2 regions of the Azospirillum thiophilum genome follow, and region 2 is predicted to be linked to the other one. Evidence: predicted binding sites of a transcription regulator. Region 2 holds the regulator's gene; the other holds the start of a gene.
What was found. The regulator PhoB, encoded in region 2, activates phosphate uptake and scavenging genes when phosphate is short. The targets are predictions, from matches to a motif close to TNTCATAAAACTGTCA.
Positions count from the first base shown of each region.

Region 1: a site for PhoB is predicted at 5,976-5,991, ahead of pstS (phosphate ABC transporter substrate-binding protein PstS). Genes of this name have one in related genera too.

Region 1 is NZ_CP012406.1:170,654-178,421, reverse strand. Features, by position in the region: gene AL072_RS29070 (methyl-accepting chemotaxis protein) at 1-698, shown strand, start outside; gene AL072_RS29065 (methyltransferase domain-containing protein) at 683-1,504, opposite strand; gene gloB (hydroxyacylglutathione hydrolase) at 1,559-2,326, shown strand; gene AL072_RS29055 (glutathione S-transferase N-terminal domain-containing protein) at 2,411-3,016, shown strand; gene AL072_RS36085 (methyl-accepting chemotaxis protein) at 3,349-5,946, shown strand; gene pstS (phosphate ABC transporter substrate-binding protein PstS) at 6,133-7,200, shown strand; gene pstC (phosphate ABC transporter permease subunit PstC) at 7,311-7,768, shown strand, end outside.
Region 2 is NZ_CP012401.1:971,330-979,097, forward strand. Features, by position in the region: gene AL072_RS04400 (ABC transporter permease) at 142-2,682, shown strand; gene AL072_RS04405 (Bax inhibitor-1/YccA family protein) at 2,828-3,553, shown strand; gene AL072_RS04410 (SAM hydrolase/SAM-dependent halogenase family protein) at 3,665-4,393, opposite strand; gene phoB (phosphate regulon transcriptional regulator PhoB) at 4,567-5,271, opposite strand; gene pstB (phosphate ABC transporter ATP-binding protein PstB) at 5,363-6,109, opposite strand; gene pstA (phosphate ABC transporter permease PstA) at 6,187-7,500, opposite strand; gene pstC (phosphate ABC transporter permease subunit PstC) at 7,493-7,768, opposite strand, start outside.

The sequences.
Region 1 (7,768 bases), on a different replicon from region 2:
CGGCGCGCGCGGTCGACGGCTCGGTCAGCGCCATCGCTGGCATGCTCGACCGTCTGGCCTCCACCTCCGACCAGATTTCCGGCGACACCAGCAAGGCGCGCGAAATCAGCCACGCGGCGGCATCGGACAGCGACCGCGCGACCACGGTGATGACCTCGCTGCGCTCGGCGGCGGAACAGATCGCCAGCGTGGTCAAGCTGATCAACGCCATCGCCAGCCAGACCAACCTGCTGGCGCTGAACGCCACCATCGAGGCGGCACGGGCGGGAGAGGCCGGGCGCGGCTTCGCCGTCGTCGCCAACGAGGTCAAGGCGCTGTCGCGCCAGACCGCCGACGCCACCAAGCAGATCGCCGATCAGGTCGCCAACCTGCAGAAGGAGACCGCGGCGGTCGACGAGGCGCTGGGCCGCATCCATTCCACCATCGGCTCGATCCAGGCGATCAACGGCACCGTCGCCGCCGCCATTGATGAACAGGCGGCGCTGACGGCGGAGGTGTCGCGTTCGCTCGACCGCTCCCGCCAGGACGCCATGGCGGCGGAGCAGCGGATCGGCGACGCCGAACAGACTCTGGGCGGGGTGACGCGCACGCTGGACGAGCTGACGGCGCTGGGGCAGACCATCGCCAGCCGGGCCGGCAGCCTGGGCAACGGCCTGGGCGGCCGGCTGTCCGACGCGCTGCGTCAGGTCCGCGGGTAGGGCTGGCTGCTGTCGACCGGGTCGTTGCCGGTCATGGTGCCGGTGATGGTGTTGCGCAGCACGGTGATGCGGGCGGCCGGCGCCGCGCCGCCCGGCAGCGGCACGATCAGCCGGCGCTTGACCGGCTGGTGGGCCGCCCGCCGTGACACGCCGGCGAAGATCTGCTTGGACGCCTCGATCATCGTCACCCCGGCGAAGGCCTTGAACCAGCGCCCGCCGACCTCTTCCCAGGCCGGCGCCGACTTCTGCAGGACGCGCGAGCGCAGCGGCGGCATGAACAGGGCGTGGCGGGTGCGTTCCGGCACGAACATGGTGTCGCGCAGCACTTGTTTCAGCTGCGACGAGGAATAGGGGAAGCCGTGGCCGAAGGGCGTCCAGTCGGCGCGCGCCCACAGGCCGCGGCGGTTCGGCACCACCGCCAGCACCCGGCCGCCGCCGGCCAGAACCCGCCAGATCTCGCGCATCATCGGCCGCAGCTGCTCGGTGCCCTCCAGCCCATGGACCAGCAGCACGCGGTCGATGGTGTTGTCGCCGAAGGGCAGGTCGGCCTCGTCGCCCAGCGCCACCATGCCCGGCCCCTCCGCCGGCCAGAAGCTGACGCCCTGGCTGGCCGGCATCACCGCCGCCACCCGGTCGGCCTCGCCGATGAAGGGGCGCAGATAGGGCGTGGTGTAACCGATGCCGAGCACGATCTGGTTGCGCACGTCGGGCCAGATGTTGCGGATGCGCCGACGGATCATCCGCTGGGCGGTCTGACCCAATCCGGACTCGTAGAACTCCCTCAGATCGACGATATCTGTGTACATGGTGTCCCAAGCGTAACACGGGTTTCGCATCGCAACAGCAGGGAGTCCGCTGCCGTGGAGGTCATTCTCGTTCCGGCTTTCGCCGACAACTACATCTATGTGCTGCGCGATGCGGCATCCGGCAAGGTCGGCGTGGTCGATCCCGGCGACGCGGCGCCGGTACGGGCCGAATTGGAGCGGCGCGGCTGGTCGCTGACCCACATCTTCCTCACCCACCACCATGACGACCATATCGGCGGCGCCGGGGAGCTGAAGGAGCGCTACGGCGCCAGCGTGGTCGGCGCCCGCGCCGACGCCCACCGCATCCCCGGCCTGGACGTGATGCTGGGCGACGGCGACCGCACCCTGTTCGGCGGCCAGACCGCCCGTGTCCTCGCCGTTCCCGGCCACACCAGCGGCCATATCGCCTTCTGGTTCGAGGCGGCGGACTCGCTGTTCTGCGGCGACACCCTGTTCTCGCTCGGCTGCGGCCGGCTGTTCGAGGGAACGCCGGCCCAGATGTGGGGATCGCTGCAGGAACTGCGGGCACTGGCCGATCAGACCCGTGTCTATTGCGGCCATGAATACACCCTGTCCAACGGCCGATTCGCCCTGACCGTCGACCCCGGCAACGCCGCGCTGCACCGGCGGATGGAGGAGGTTGCCGAACTGCGCGACCGCAACCAGCCGACAATCCCCACCAGCATCGGGATGGAGCGCCGCACCAATCCCTTCCTGCGCGCCGACGACCCCGGCGTCCAGGCCGCGGTCGGCATGGCCGGCGCCCCGGCGGTGGAGGTCTTTGCCGAATTGCGCCGGCGCAAGGACCATTTCCGCGGGTGAGGGCTGCCGGACGTGCCTCTGGACCATCCGCCGGATCGCGGTCTAGGCTTCGCCCGGGACAGGATCACCGTGGAAGGAACGCCGATGCTGACGCTGCGCTGGAGCCCCACCTCGCCCTATGTGCGCAAGGTGATGATGGTCGTGATCGAACGCGGGCTGGAGGACCGGGTGGAGCGGGTGTCGACCGATCCCTGGTCGGTCGACACCGACCTGACGGCGGACAACCCGCTCGGCAAGGTTCCGGCGCTGACCCTGGAGGATGGGACGACCCTGTTCGACAGCCCGGTGGTCGCCGAATATCTCGACAGCCTGGGGGACCGGGCGCCGCTGTTCCCGCCTGCCTGCCCGGCACGCTGGACGGCGCTGCGCCTCCAGGCCATTGCCGACGGCATCTGCGACGCGGCGATCCTGCGCCGGCTGGAAGCCAACCGCCCCGACGGCGAGAAATCGGCCGGCTGGATGGAGCGGCAGCGCAAGGCGGTCGCCCGGTCGCTTGACCTGTTGGAGGCGGAGGCGGCGTTGCTGGAGGGGGAGGACAGCATCGGCACGCTGGCGGTGCTGGCGGCGCTCGGCTATCTCGACCTCCGCTTCGGGCATGAGGATTGGCGCGAGGGCAGGCCGGCGCTCGCCGCCTGGTTTGCCGGGCAGGCCGGCCGCGACAGCCTGCTGCGGACCGCGCCGCCGGCGTAATTCAAGTCGTGTAACACCGGGATGATCCAGGCGACGGAACGGACAGTCCAGCCTTGGGATGCGTAATAATGCGGCGCCCGGCAATGACGGGCGCCGCTTTTGCGTGCATCCAATGTTCATATCCGATTCACCATGACTGTCGCGCTTCCAGTTCGTGACCAGGACCGATCCAATCGGATCTGTAGTGCGCAGCGATCTTTCGATTGTGCGTAGCGAAAACTTCACCGAACCGTCACTCAAACATCCAAACAGAGGGGCTACCCATGGGCTCGGCCGGCTTGCGGAGAACCGCGGGCGCGGCACGGACAACCTCCAAGCCACGGGTGGCCCACATGGCAGACCGCATCGACCCGCGCCGGCGGTCCGGCATCAAGTCGAAAATGCTGATCGCCTTCGGCACCGTGGCTGCGCTGCCCTGCATCGCGGCGGTGGTCGGCTGGATGTCCTACGGTGCGGTCAGGGGCCATGTCGCCGACATCACCGGAACCCAGGTGCCGGTTCTGAGCGCCGCGCACGGGCTGGCCACAACCACCGCCCGCGTGCTGGCATTGGGGCCGCTGATCGACGCCGCGTCCTCCGACGAGGATCTGGTCCGGCTGCGCGGCGCGGTGGAGGCGCAGCGCGGCATGCTGGACGGCCAGCTTGCCCGGCTGTCGGTCGGCCAGGGCGATGCGGCCCGCATCGGGGAGCTGACGGGTACCGCGCGCTCGCTGCTCGGCAGCATCGACGCGCTGCAGGCGGCGACCGGCCGGCGGCTGAGCCTGCAGGAACAGCGCAGCACCCGGCTGGCGGAGCTGAGCGACGCCCATGCCCGGCTGCTGGCGGCGCTGAAGCCGGACATGCAGGCCTCGCGCGAACAGCTGGCCCAGGCGATCTCGGCGATGGTGGAGACGACCTCGCAATCCTCCGCGGTGATCGGTGGCGAGCTGGGACAGACGGTGATCCCGCTGTTCCAGTTGCGCGGCGCCGCGGCGGCGCTGACCAAGTCGCTGCTGATCGGTGCCTTCGAGACCGACCGGTCCAAGGTGATGTCGCTCTCCACCGACTTCGACTCCGCGCTGTCCGACGTGCAGGGCGCCCTGCGCCCGCTGGCCAAGAGCGAGGCGGCGGCCCCGGTGGTCGCGGCGATCAACGAGCTTTCCACCTTCGGCGACGGCGACCGCAGCGTCTACATGCGCCGCGTCCGCCATCTCACCCCCGGCATTCCCGACGCCGAGGCCGCCAAGCTGTCGGCCTCGCTGGCGGCCAGCGTCGACGACATCGTCCGGCTCGACAGCGACGCCAACGCCCGCATGCTGCCGCTGATGCTGAACTCGCGCGGCCGCATCGCCGAGGCGGGCAACGCCATCGCCGAGCGGATGCAGGATCTGTCGACCAACATGGTCCCGGCGGCACAGCACCGCTACACCGTGCTGAGCGGCCTGATGGCCGACGCCAACCTGCTGGCCGGCAAGCTGGCCGAGGCCGGCAACGCCGAGACCCCGGCCCGGCTGGCCGCGGCGCGGCGCACGCTGGACCCGCTGGCGGCGACCATCCGCAACACGCTGCAGGAGTCGGGGAACGATCTGGGCGGCGAGGTCCGCCGGCTGTCGGACCGGCTGCTGGCGCTGGGCTTCGGCGACGACGGCATCCTGGCGCTGCGCGGCGGCGAGCTGAAGGCCTATGCCGACAATGCCGGGCTGATCGACAGCAACCGCAGCACCGGCGCCGCCCTGACCGCCATGGTCGACGGGCTGGTCCAGTCGGCCGAGCAGGCGACCGCGGCAGGAGCGACCGCCGCCCATGACGCGCTGGAGCGCACCAACGAGGTGCAGATCCTGCTGGCGACCGCCGGCGTGCTGCTGGCCGGGATGATCGTCACCCTCTATGTCGGGCGCCGCGTCGTCGGCCGGATGGAAACGCTGGCCGCCGCCATGCGCCGGGTCGCCGGCGGCGACCTGATGGTCGACCACAAGGCGGGCGGCAACGACGAGATCACCGACATGGGGCTGGCGCTGGACGTCTTCATCGCCAATGCCCGCGCGATGGAGGAGGCGCACGAGCGGGTCGAGATCGAGCGGCGCAACGCGGCCTCCGCCCGCCGCACCAGCATGCTGGAGATCGCCGACCAGTTCGAGCGCAACGTGCTGAGCAGCGTCGAGACGCTGGCGGAGGCCGCCCGCGTGATGGCGGCACGTGCCCGCTCGCTGACCGACATCGCCGCCAACGCCAACGACCGCGCCGACGCGGCGATGGAGCTGTCGGGCGAGATGGCCGCCGGGATCCAGCAGGTGGCGACCGCCGCCTCGGAGATCTCGCAGTCGATCGCCGAGATCAGCAAGCGTACCGGCGAATCGGCCCGCATCATCGGCGATACCGCCGCCGGGGCGGAGCAGGTCAAGGCCACCGTCGCCGAGCTGTCGAGCACGGCGGGCGAGATCGGCACCGTCGTCGGGCTGATCGACGAGATCGCCGGCCAGACCAACCTTCTGGCGCTGAACGCGACCATCGAGGCCGCCAGGGCGGGGGAGGCCGGCAGGGGATTCGCCGTCGTGGCGGGCGAGGTCAAGGCGCTGGCCGGCCAGACCGCCCAGGCCACCGCCGAGATCGCCCGCCAGATCGCCGCGACCCAGTCGGCCAGCCGCCAGACCGTGGAGGTGGTGGCGACCATGACCGGCAGCGTCCAGCGCATCGAATCCAACGCCTCGGCCATCGCCGCGGCGATCGAGGAACAGGCGACCATCACGGCGAGCATCGTCGACAGCTCGCACCGCGTCGCGGTCGGCACCCAGGCGGCATCCGACCATGTCGCCGGCCTGTCGGAGGCCGCGGCCAAGGTGCGCGCCCAGGCCGGCGACGTGCTGCAGGTTGCCGAAAGCCTGTCGCACGAGGCGACCAGCCTCGGCTCGTCGGTGCATCTGTTCCTCCAGGAAATCCGGGCCGCGCGATGAGCGGGCGGTCAGGGGCAAGCACGGGTTGGTTTCATAAAACTGACACGTAAACAAAACAAACCCGTCACTGGCCGCGGCTATGGTCACCGCGACGAAGAAGGCGGGTACCGATGTCCGGCCAAGGCCGGGCTTTCCTCGATCCCAACGACACCGTCCAAACCTATCGGGAGTTTAGCCGTGAAAACCATGACCTCGGCGTTCGTTCGCTGCGCCGCCTTCGGTGCCCTGGCCGTCCTGTCCGTGTCGGCCGCCCCGCTGTCGGTCGCCTCGGCCGCCGACATCTCCGGCGCCGGCGCCACCTTCCCCTATCCGATCTATGCCAAGTGGGCCGACGCCTACAAGAAGGAGACGGGCACCGGCCTGAACTACCAGTCGATCGGTTCGGGCGGCGGCATCAAGCAGATCAAGGCCAAGACGGTCACCTTCGGCGCTTCGGACATGCCGCTGAAGCCGGAAGAGCTGGAGCAGGCCGGTCTGATCCAGTTCCCTATGATCATGGGCGGCGTCGTTCCGGTGGTGAACCTGAAGGGCGTCAAGGGCGGCGAGATCAAGCTGTCGGGCACGGTGCTCGCCAACATCTACATGGGCGAAGTGACCAAGTGGAACGACGCCCAGATCAAGGCGCTGAACCCGAACGTCAACCTCCCGAACACCGCCATCGCTCCGATCTACCGCTCGGACGGGTCGGGCACCAACTTCCTGTTCACCGACTACCTGTCGAAGACCAGCCCGAAGTTCAAGACCCAGATCGGCGCCAACACCTCGGTCCAGTGGCCGGCCGGCATCGGCGCCAAGGGCAATGAGGGCGTGGCCAACATGGTCAAGCAGACGGACGGCTCGGTCGGCTACGTCGAATACGCCTACGCCAAGCAGAACAACATCACCCACCTCGGCCTGCAGAACAAGGACGGCAAGATCGTCGAGCCGAAGATCGAAGCCTTCCAGGCCGCCGCGGCGAACGCCGACTGGGCCAACGCCAAGGGCTACTACGTCCTGCTGACCGACGAGCCGGGTGCCGAGAGCTGGCCGATCACCGGCGCCAGCTTCATCCTGATGTACAAGAACCCGCAGGATCCGGCCATCTCGGCCGAAGCCCTGAAGTTCTTCGATTGGGCCTACAAGAGCGGGGCCAAGATGGCCACCGACCTCGATTACGTCCCGATGCCGGCGTCGGTGATCGAGATGGTCGAGAAGACCTGGTCGCAGAGCATCCAGGTCGAAGGCAAGCCGATCTGGACCGCTTCGGCCAAGTAAGCCGGCCACCCCACCCCGGACGCGCCGGTGCACAGCCGGCGCATCCGGTGGTCTGATCCGCCGGCGGGAACGGAATTCGCCGTTCCCGCCGCACGTCTCACGGAGCGGCCATGACCGAGATCGCGCTAGCCTTGACCGACGAACACGCCTCCACCACACGACGGGCCCGCCGCCAGCGCCTGCAGGACGCGGCCTTCCGCAACGCCACGCTATTTTTCGCCCTGGTCGTCCTGCTGATCCTCGGTGGCGTCACGGTATCGCTGATCGACGGCGCGCTGCCCGCGCTGCGCGTCTTCGGTTTCGGTTTCGCGACCAACGAGGTCTGGAACCCGGTGACCGAAGAATTCGGCGCGCTCGCCCCGATCTACGGCACGCTGATGACCTCCATCATCGCGATGGCCGTCGGCATTCCGGTCAGCTTCGGCATCGCGCTGTTCATCACCGAGATGTGCCCGGCCTGGCTGAAGCGCCCGCTCGGCGTCGCCATCGAGCTGCTCGCCGGCATTCCCAGCATCATCTACGGCATCTGGGGCCTGTTCGTCTTCGCCCCCTTCATGCAGTCGACGAT
Region 2 (7,768 bases):
TCGCCGCGGGTCCCTCCCACCCCCGCCTTCGGCGAGGGAGGGGAAAGCTTGCAAAGCGGCGGCAGTCCCCTCTCCCTCGAAGAGGGGGAGGGTTAGGGAGGGGGCATCCGCCGCAACACGCCACACCGCCGCGAGGCTCGCATGACCGATCTCCGCCTCGCCCTCCGCCTCGCCCGGCGCGAGCTGCGCACCGGCCTCAAGGGCTTCCAGGTCTTCCTCGCCTGTCTGGCGCTCGGCGTCGCCGCCATCGCCGCGGTGCAGTCGGTGTCGAGCGGGCTGCTCGACGGGCTGGCCAACGACGGGCGCTCCATCCTGGGCGGCGACGTCGCGTTGCGGCAACTCTACAGCCCGCCGACGGACGAGCAGATGGCGGCGCTCACCGCCGCCGGCCGGGTGTCGACCTCCGCCGAGATGCGGGCGATGGCGCGCGGGACCGACGAGGTCCGCGCCTCCCTGGTCGAGCTGAAGGCGGTCGACGACGTCTATCCGCTCTACGGAACCGTCACGCTGCAGGGCGGCGGCGACCTCAAGGATGCGCTGGCGAAGAAGGACGGCCACTGGGGCGCGGTGATCGAGGCGAGCCTGTCCGACCGGCTGGGCGTGAAGCCGGGCGATACCATCCATGTCGGCGAGGGCGCCTACCGGGTCGCCGCCGTGCTGGACCGCGAGCCGGACCGCGCCTCGTCCAACGCCTTTTCGCTGGGGCCGCGGCTGCTGGTGGCGCTGCCGTCGCTGGAGGGCACCGGGTTGCTGCAACCCGGCAGTCTCACCTGGTGGAGCGCCAGGGTGGCGCTGCCGGCCGCAACCGACCTGAAGACGTGGCAGGACAACCTGCGCGCCCGCTTCCCCGACGCGCCGTGGCGGATGCGCGATTTCACCAACGCCTCGCCGCAGATCGAGCGCTTCATCGACCGCATGACGCTGTTCCTGACGCTGGTCGGGCTGACCGCGCTGCTGGTCGGCGGGGTCGGGGTGGGCAACGCGGTGCGCAGCCATCTGGACTCGCGTGCCCGCACCATCGCCATGATGAAGTGCATCGGCGCGCCGGGCGCCCTGGTCTTCCAACTCTATCTGGCGCAGATCCTGGCTTTGGCGTTGCTCGGTATCGTCATCGGGCTGGCGCTGGGGGCGGTGGCGCCGCTGGCGCTGGGCCGGCTGCTCGACGGCGTGCTGCCGGTGTCGGCGCAGATCGGCGTCTATCCCGGCGCCCTGGCGCTCGCGGCGCTCTATGGCGTGCTGACCGCGCTGACCTTCTCGCTCTGGCCGCTCGGCCGGGCGCGGGAGGTGCCGGCCGGCGCCCTGTTCCGCGACGTCATCGCCCCGGCGGCCGGTCGGCCGCGCACGCCCTACACCGTGGCGATGGTCCTGTCCGCCCTGGCGCTCGCCGGCCTGGCGGTGCTGACCGCGCACAACAAGCTGTTCGCCCTGTGGTTCGTCGGCGGCTCCATCGCCACCTTCATCGCCTTCCGCGCCGCCGCGACGCTGGTCACCTGGGGCGCCGCCCGCGTCGGCCAGGGAGGATTGGGCCGGGTGCGGCGTCCGGAGCTGCGGCTGGCGCTCGCCAACCTGCACCGGCCGGGCAATCCGACCGGGGCGGTGGTGCTGTCGCTCGGCCTCGGTCTGACGGTGCTGGTCGCCATCGCGCTGATCCAGGGCAACTTCTCCCGCCGGGTGTCGGAGACCATCCCGCAGGACGCCCCCAGCTTCTTCTTCGTCGACATCCAGCGCGACCAGTTCGATCCCCTGCGCGATCTCGTCACCGGCATCCCCGGCGCCAGCAACTTCGAGGCGGTGCCGAGCCTGCGCGGCCGGATCGAGAGCGTGAACGGGCAGGAGGCCGAAAAGGCGCTGGTCAACCCGGAACAGGCCTGGATCCTGGCCGGCGACCGCGGCATCACCTATTCCGCGACCCTGCCCGAGCATTCGACCGTCACCGCCGGCAGCTGGTGGCCGGCCGACTATGCCGGGCCGCCGCTGATCTCCATCCACCAGAGCGTCGCCGACGCCTTCGGCATCGGCCCCGGCGCCACCTTGCTCGTCAACATCCTGGGCCGCAGCATCGAGGCGAAGGTCGCCAACGTCCGCGCCGCCGATTTCACCAGCATGGCGATCAACTTCACCATGGTCTTCGCCCCCGGCACGCTGGAAGGGGCGCCGCAGACCTGGATCGCCACCGTCCGCGCCACGCCGGAGGCCGAGGCGCAGGTGCAGCGCGGCGTGCTGCAGCGCTTCCCCAACATCACGATGGTGCGGGTGAAGGACGCGCTGGACACGGTGGCGGACATGCTGGGCCATATCGGCACCGCGGTTCGCATCGTCGCCGGCATCACGCTGGCCGCCGGCACGCTGGTGCTGGCCGGCGCGGTCGCTGCCGGACACCGCCGCCGGGTCTACGACGCGGTGGTGCTGAAGGTGCTGGGGGCGACGCGCGGCGACGTGCTGCGCGCCTTCCTGCTGGAATACGGCCTGCTCGGCCTGCTAACCGCGATCATCGCCGGTGGCATCGGAACGCTGACCGCCTGGGCGGTGCTGCGCTTCCTGATGCATTGGGAATGGAGCTTCCTGCCGTCGGCGGTCGTCACCACCGCGCTGCTCAGCACCGCGATCACGCTCGCTTTCGGGTTCTATGGTACTTGGCGGGCGTTGGGCCAGCCGTCGGCGCCGTTGCTTCGGAACGAGTGATCGCCGTGGCAGAAAGCCGCAGGAAAAAGGAATCGTGAAAGCTTTTTCATCTTGGAAAAGCGCGAACGATTCCTATTGAACCGCATTGCGGACTCGCCAATATGTCATGGCGACGGGATCACCCTATTCCACCGAGGAAACCAACATGGCAGACCCGACCTATAACCGCTTCGCGACCGCAGGCCGCGCGACAGATCGGGGATACTTCGACGAAGGCCTGCGCCAGCACATGCTGCGCGTGTACAACTACATGGGCGCCGGCCTGATCCTGACGGGCCTGGTCGCCGCGCTGGTGTCGTCCAGCCCGGCCATGATGGCGGCGATCTTCGGCACGCCGCTGAAGTGGGTGGTGATGCTGGCCCCGCTGGCGTTCGTCATGGTGCTGTCCTTCGGCATCCAGCGCCTGTCCTTCGCATCGGCACAGATGATCTTCTGGGCCTATTGCGGCGCGATGGGCCTGTCGATGTCGGCCATCTTCCTGGTCTTCACCGGGGCGTCGATCGCGCTGACCTTCTTCGTCACCGCCGCGACCTTCCTGGCGATGAGCCTCTACGGTTACACCACGAAGGCCGACCTGTCGAAGATGGGCTCGTTCCTGATGATGGGCATCATCGGCCTGGTCATCGCCGGCCTGGCGAACATCTTCTTCCAGTCGCCGGCCCTGCATTTCGCGATCTCGGCCATCGGCGTGCTGATCTTCACCGGCCTGACCGCCTACGACACCCAGTCGATCAAGGAAAGCTACGCCGAGGGCTACGATCACGAGAGCACCGGCAAGCTCGCCCTGATGGGCGCCCTGACGCTGTACCTGGACTTCATCAACCTGTTCCAGTTCCTGCTGCAGTTCCTGGGCCAGCGCAACAACGACTAACCCCGAGGACCGTCGCTCGGGGTCCGGCGTTGCCTTCGGACCAGGATTATCGGACAAGCCGCCGCCCGGAAGCCACCGCTTCCGGGCGGTTTCGTTTTCAGGACGCCGGTTTCACGAGTCGACCGTCACGTCATCGCCGACCTCGAGTCCGAGCACCCGGTCGGCACGCCCGCAATTGACCGCGATCTCGGCCAGCCCGTTCGAGTTTTCGTACCACAGCGCCTCTCCCGCCCCGACCGCCCCGAAAGTGCGGGCGCGGGCGATGCGGGTTCCGGGGACGGTCAGCACCGCATCGGCGGCCAGGGCGCCGGCCCGCATCCCGGTCATGGCATTGCCGTACACGTCGACATAGACGATGCGCGCGAGCTCGTCCGGCCAGCCGGGCCGGTCGATGGCGGCACCCGGCAGCGGGCTGCGTTCCACCGGACGGCCGGTCGCCAGCGCGGCAGCGACGGGGGCGAACAGGTCGCGGCCGTGGAAGCTGGCGGACAGCCGATCCGGGATCCAGTCGATGGTCCAGGTGTTCAGCGACGCTGCGCGGCGGGCGACCAAGGCGAACAGCCCGTTGTCCGGCCCGACGAACCAGCGCCCGTCGGCCTCCACCATCACCGGCCGCCGGTCGGTTCCGACACCGGGATCGACGACGCAGAGGAAGACGCTTCCGGCAGGGAAGGCCGGAGCGTAGGCGGCAAGCAGGTAGGCGGACAGCTGCGGGTCGAAGGCGGGGGCGTCGGCGAACAGGTCGATCACGGGGACGCCGGGCGCGTTCTGCGCCAGCACCGCTTTCATCTGGCCGGTGTAGGGGCCGGAGAGGCCGAAGTCGGTGAAGAGCAGGATCATCAGCGTTGCCCCCTCCCTAACCCTCCCCCGCTCTCGGCGGACCGAAGGTCCGTCCGATCGCGGGAGAGGGAACTCCGCCACTCCTTTGCATACCCTCATCCCGACAAGGATCCTGCCCCCTCTCCCGCGACAGCGGGGGAGGGATGGGAAGGGGGAAATCGATGCAGAACCCCTCACATCGACTTCGTATCCAGCGCATACCCCGCCGAACGTACGGTGCGGATCAGGTCCAGCTCGTCCTCTTCGTTCATCGCCTTGCGCAGGCGGCGGATGTGTACGTCGACCGTACGCGGCTCGACATACACGTCGTGGCCCCACACCAGATCGAGCAGCTGCTCGCGTGAGAACACCCGGCCGGGATGCTGCATGAAATGGCGCAGCAGGCGGAATTCGGTCGGGCCCAGGTGTACGTCGCGGCTGTTCCGGCGAACCCGGTGGGCAGCCAGATCCATGGTCACGTCGGCGAAGGTCAGCACCTCGTCGGTCATGCCGGGGGAGGCGCGGCGCAGCACCGCACGCATGCGGGCCACCAGCTCGGTCGGCGAGAAGGGCTTGGTGATGTAGTCGTCGGCGCCGGAATTCAGGCCGCGCACCCGGTCGCCCTCCTCGCCGCGGGCGGTCAGCATGATGATCGGGATGTCGCGGGTCTTGGCGTTGCGGCGCAGCTGGCGGCAGACCTCCAGCCCGCTCATCAGCGGCAGCATCCAGTCCAGCAGCACGATGTGCGGCGTCTGTTCGCCGGCGGCCAGCAGGGCCTCCTCGCCGTCGCTGGCGGTGGCGACGCGGAAGCCTTCCTTTTCCAGGTTGTACTTCAGCAGCGTCAGGATATCGGCCTCGTCCTCGACGATCAGGACGAGCGGCTTGAGGGCCGCGTTCATGGAGGCTCCGTTCACAGCGCGCGTCTCGACGTTAACCGGCATGGCACAGCCTTTTCAACAGGGAGGGAGGGGGCGGAGGCGTCGGCAAGGGTCAGCCATAGCGGCCGGTGATGTAGCCCTGGGTGCGCTCGTCGCGCGGGTTGGTGAAGATCTCCTCGGTGTCGTCGCACTCCACCATCTCGCCGAGATGGAAGAAGGCGGTGCGCTGCGACACGCGGGCGGCCTGCTGCATGTTGTGGGTGACGATGACGATGGTGTAGTTGGCCCGCAGCTCGTCGATCAGCTCCTCGATATGGGCGGTCGCGATGGGGTCGAGCGCCGAACAGGGCTCGTCCATCAGGATCACCTCGGGGCTGACGGCGACGGCGCGGGCGATGCACAGCCGCTGCTGCTGGCCGCCCGACAGGCTGGTGCCCGGTTCGCGCAGGCGGTCCTTCACCTCGCCCCACAGGCCGGCGCGCTTCAGCGAGGTCTGCACCACCTCGTCCAGCTCGTCGCGGCCGGACGCAAGGCCGTGGATGCGCGGACCATAGGCGATGTTGTCGTAGATCGATTTCGGGAAGGGGTTGGGCTTCTGGAACACCATGCCGACGCGGGCGCGCAGCTGCACCGCGTCGACGGCCTTGCCATAGACGTCCTCGCCGTCCAGCGCGATCCGCCCCTCGACCCGGCAGCCCTCGACGGTGTCGTTCATCCGGTTCAGGCAGCGCAGGAAGGTCGACTTGCCGCAGCCGGACGGGCCGATCAGCGACAGCACCCGGTTCTCCTGGATGTCGAGGTCGATGCCCTTCAACGCCTGCTTGGCGCCGTAGAACACCTTCACCCCGGTTGCCGTCATCTTGCTGGCGATGGCGCCGCCGCTGCGCCGGTCGGTGCGGGGCCGCAGCTTCAGTTGGGTCTGGATGCTCATGACGCTCACCACCGCCTTTCGAAAAGCTTGCGCAGGACGACGGCCGCCCCGTTCAGCAGGATCAGGACGCCGAGCAGGATCAGGATCGCCGCCGAGGTGCGCTCGGTAAAGGCACGTTCGGGGCTGTCGGCCCACATGTAGATCTGCACCGGCAGCACCGTGGCGCTGTCGGTCAGGCCATGCGGCACGTCGACGATGAAGGCGACCATGCCGATCATCAGCAGGGGCGCCGTTTCGCCCAGCGCGCGGGCCATGCCGATGATGGTGCCGGTCAGGATGCCGGGCATCGCCAGCGGCAGCACATGGTGCAGCACCGTCTGCAGCGGCGAGGCGCCGATGCCCAGCGCCGCCTCGCGGACCGAGGGCGGCACCGACTTCAGCGCGACGCGCGACGCGATGATGATCACCGGCAGCGTCATCAGCGCCATCACCAGGCCGCCGACCAGCGGGGCCGAGCGCGGCATGCCGAAGAAGCCGAGGAACACCGCCAGCCCGAGCAGGCCGAAGATGATCGACGGCACCGCGGCGAGGTTGTTGATGTTGACCTCGATCAGGTCGGTCCAGCGGTTCTTCGGCGCGAACTCCTCCAGATAGACCGCGGCGGAGACGCCGACCGGCACCGACAGCGCCATGGTCACCAGCAAGGTCAGCAGCGAGCCGACGATGGCGCCGCCGATGCCGGCCTGTTCGGGCTCGCGGCTGTCGCCGGCGGTGAACAGGGTGGTGTTGAAGCCCTGCGCCAGCGCGCCGCCGGCCATCAGGGTGTCGGCTGCCGCGATCTTGGCGTCGCTCAGACCACGTTCGCTCTCCGGAAGGTCGCGGCGATAGCGGCCCTTCACCAGCTGGTCGATCTCGTCGTCGGCACGCACCCAGACGGTCCGCGTCGTGCCGATGATCGACGCGTCCCCGGCGACCATCGCCTCCAGCTCGTAGGGCGCGCCGGACGACAGCAGCTCGTTCAGCACGCGGCGGCCGGCGCGGTCGGTCACCTGCGGGAACTGGGCATGGAGCGCCCGGCGCAGCAGGACGGTGTAGTTGCGGTCGGCGACCTCCGCCGGGTCCAGCGTCACCTCCAGCCGGATCCGCGTCTCCCAGAAGGCGCTGCCGCCGCGGGCGACGATCGATCCCAGCAGCAGCACCAGCACCAGCGCCGCCAGCGCCACCGCGGCGGCCCCGGCCAGCCGGAACCGGCGCTCGGCGGCATGGCGGGCGCGCAGCCGGCGGGCGAAGGCCTCGCTCCTGTGGCGGGACTTCGAGGTGGCGGCCGGGGCGGGGGAGGGCGGGGCGGCCGAGATGTCCTGTTCGAGAAGGTCAGTCATATTTTTCCCGATAGGTCCGGACCACCCGCAGGGCGACCATGTTGAGGCAGAGCGTGACAAGGAACAGCACGAGGCCGAGGCCGAAGGCCGACAGCGTCTTCGGGCTGTCGAACTCCTGGTCGCCGACCAGCAGCGTGGCGATCTGCGTGGTGACGGTGGTCACCGCCTGCAGCGGGTTGGCGGTCAGGTTGGCGGTCAGGCCGGACGCCATGGTGACGATCATCGTCTCGCCGATGGCGCGGCTGATCGCCAGCATCACCGCGGCGAC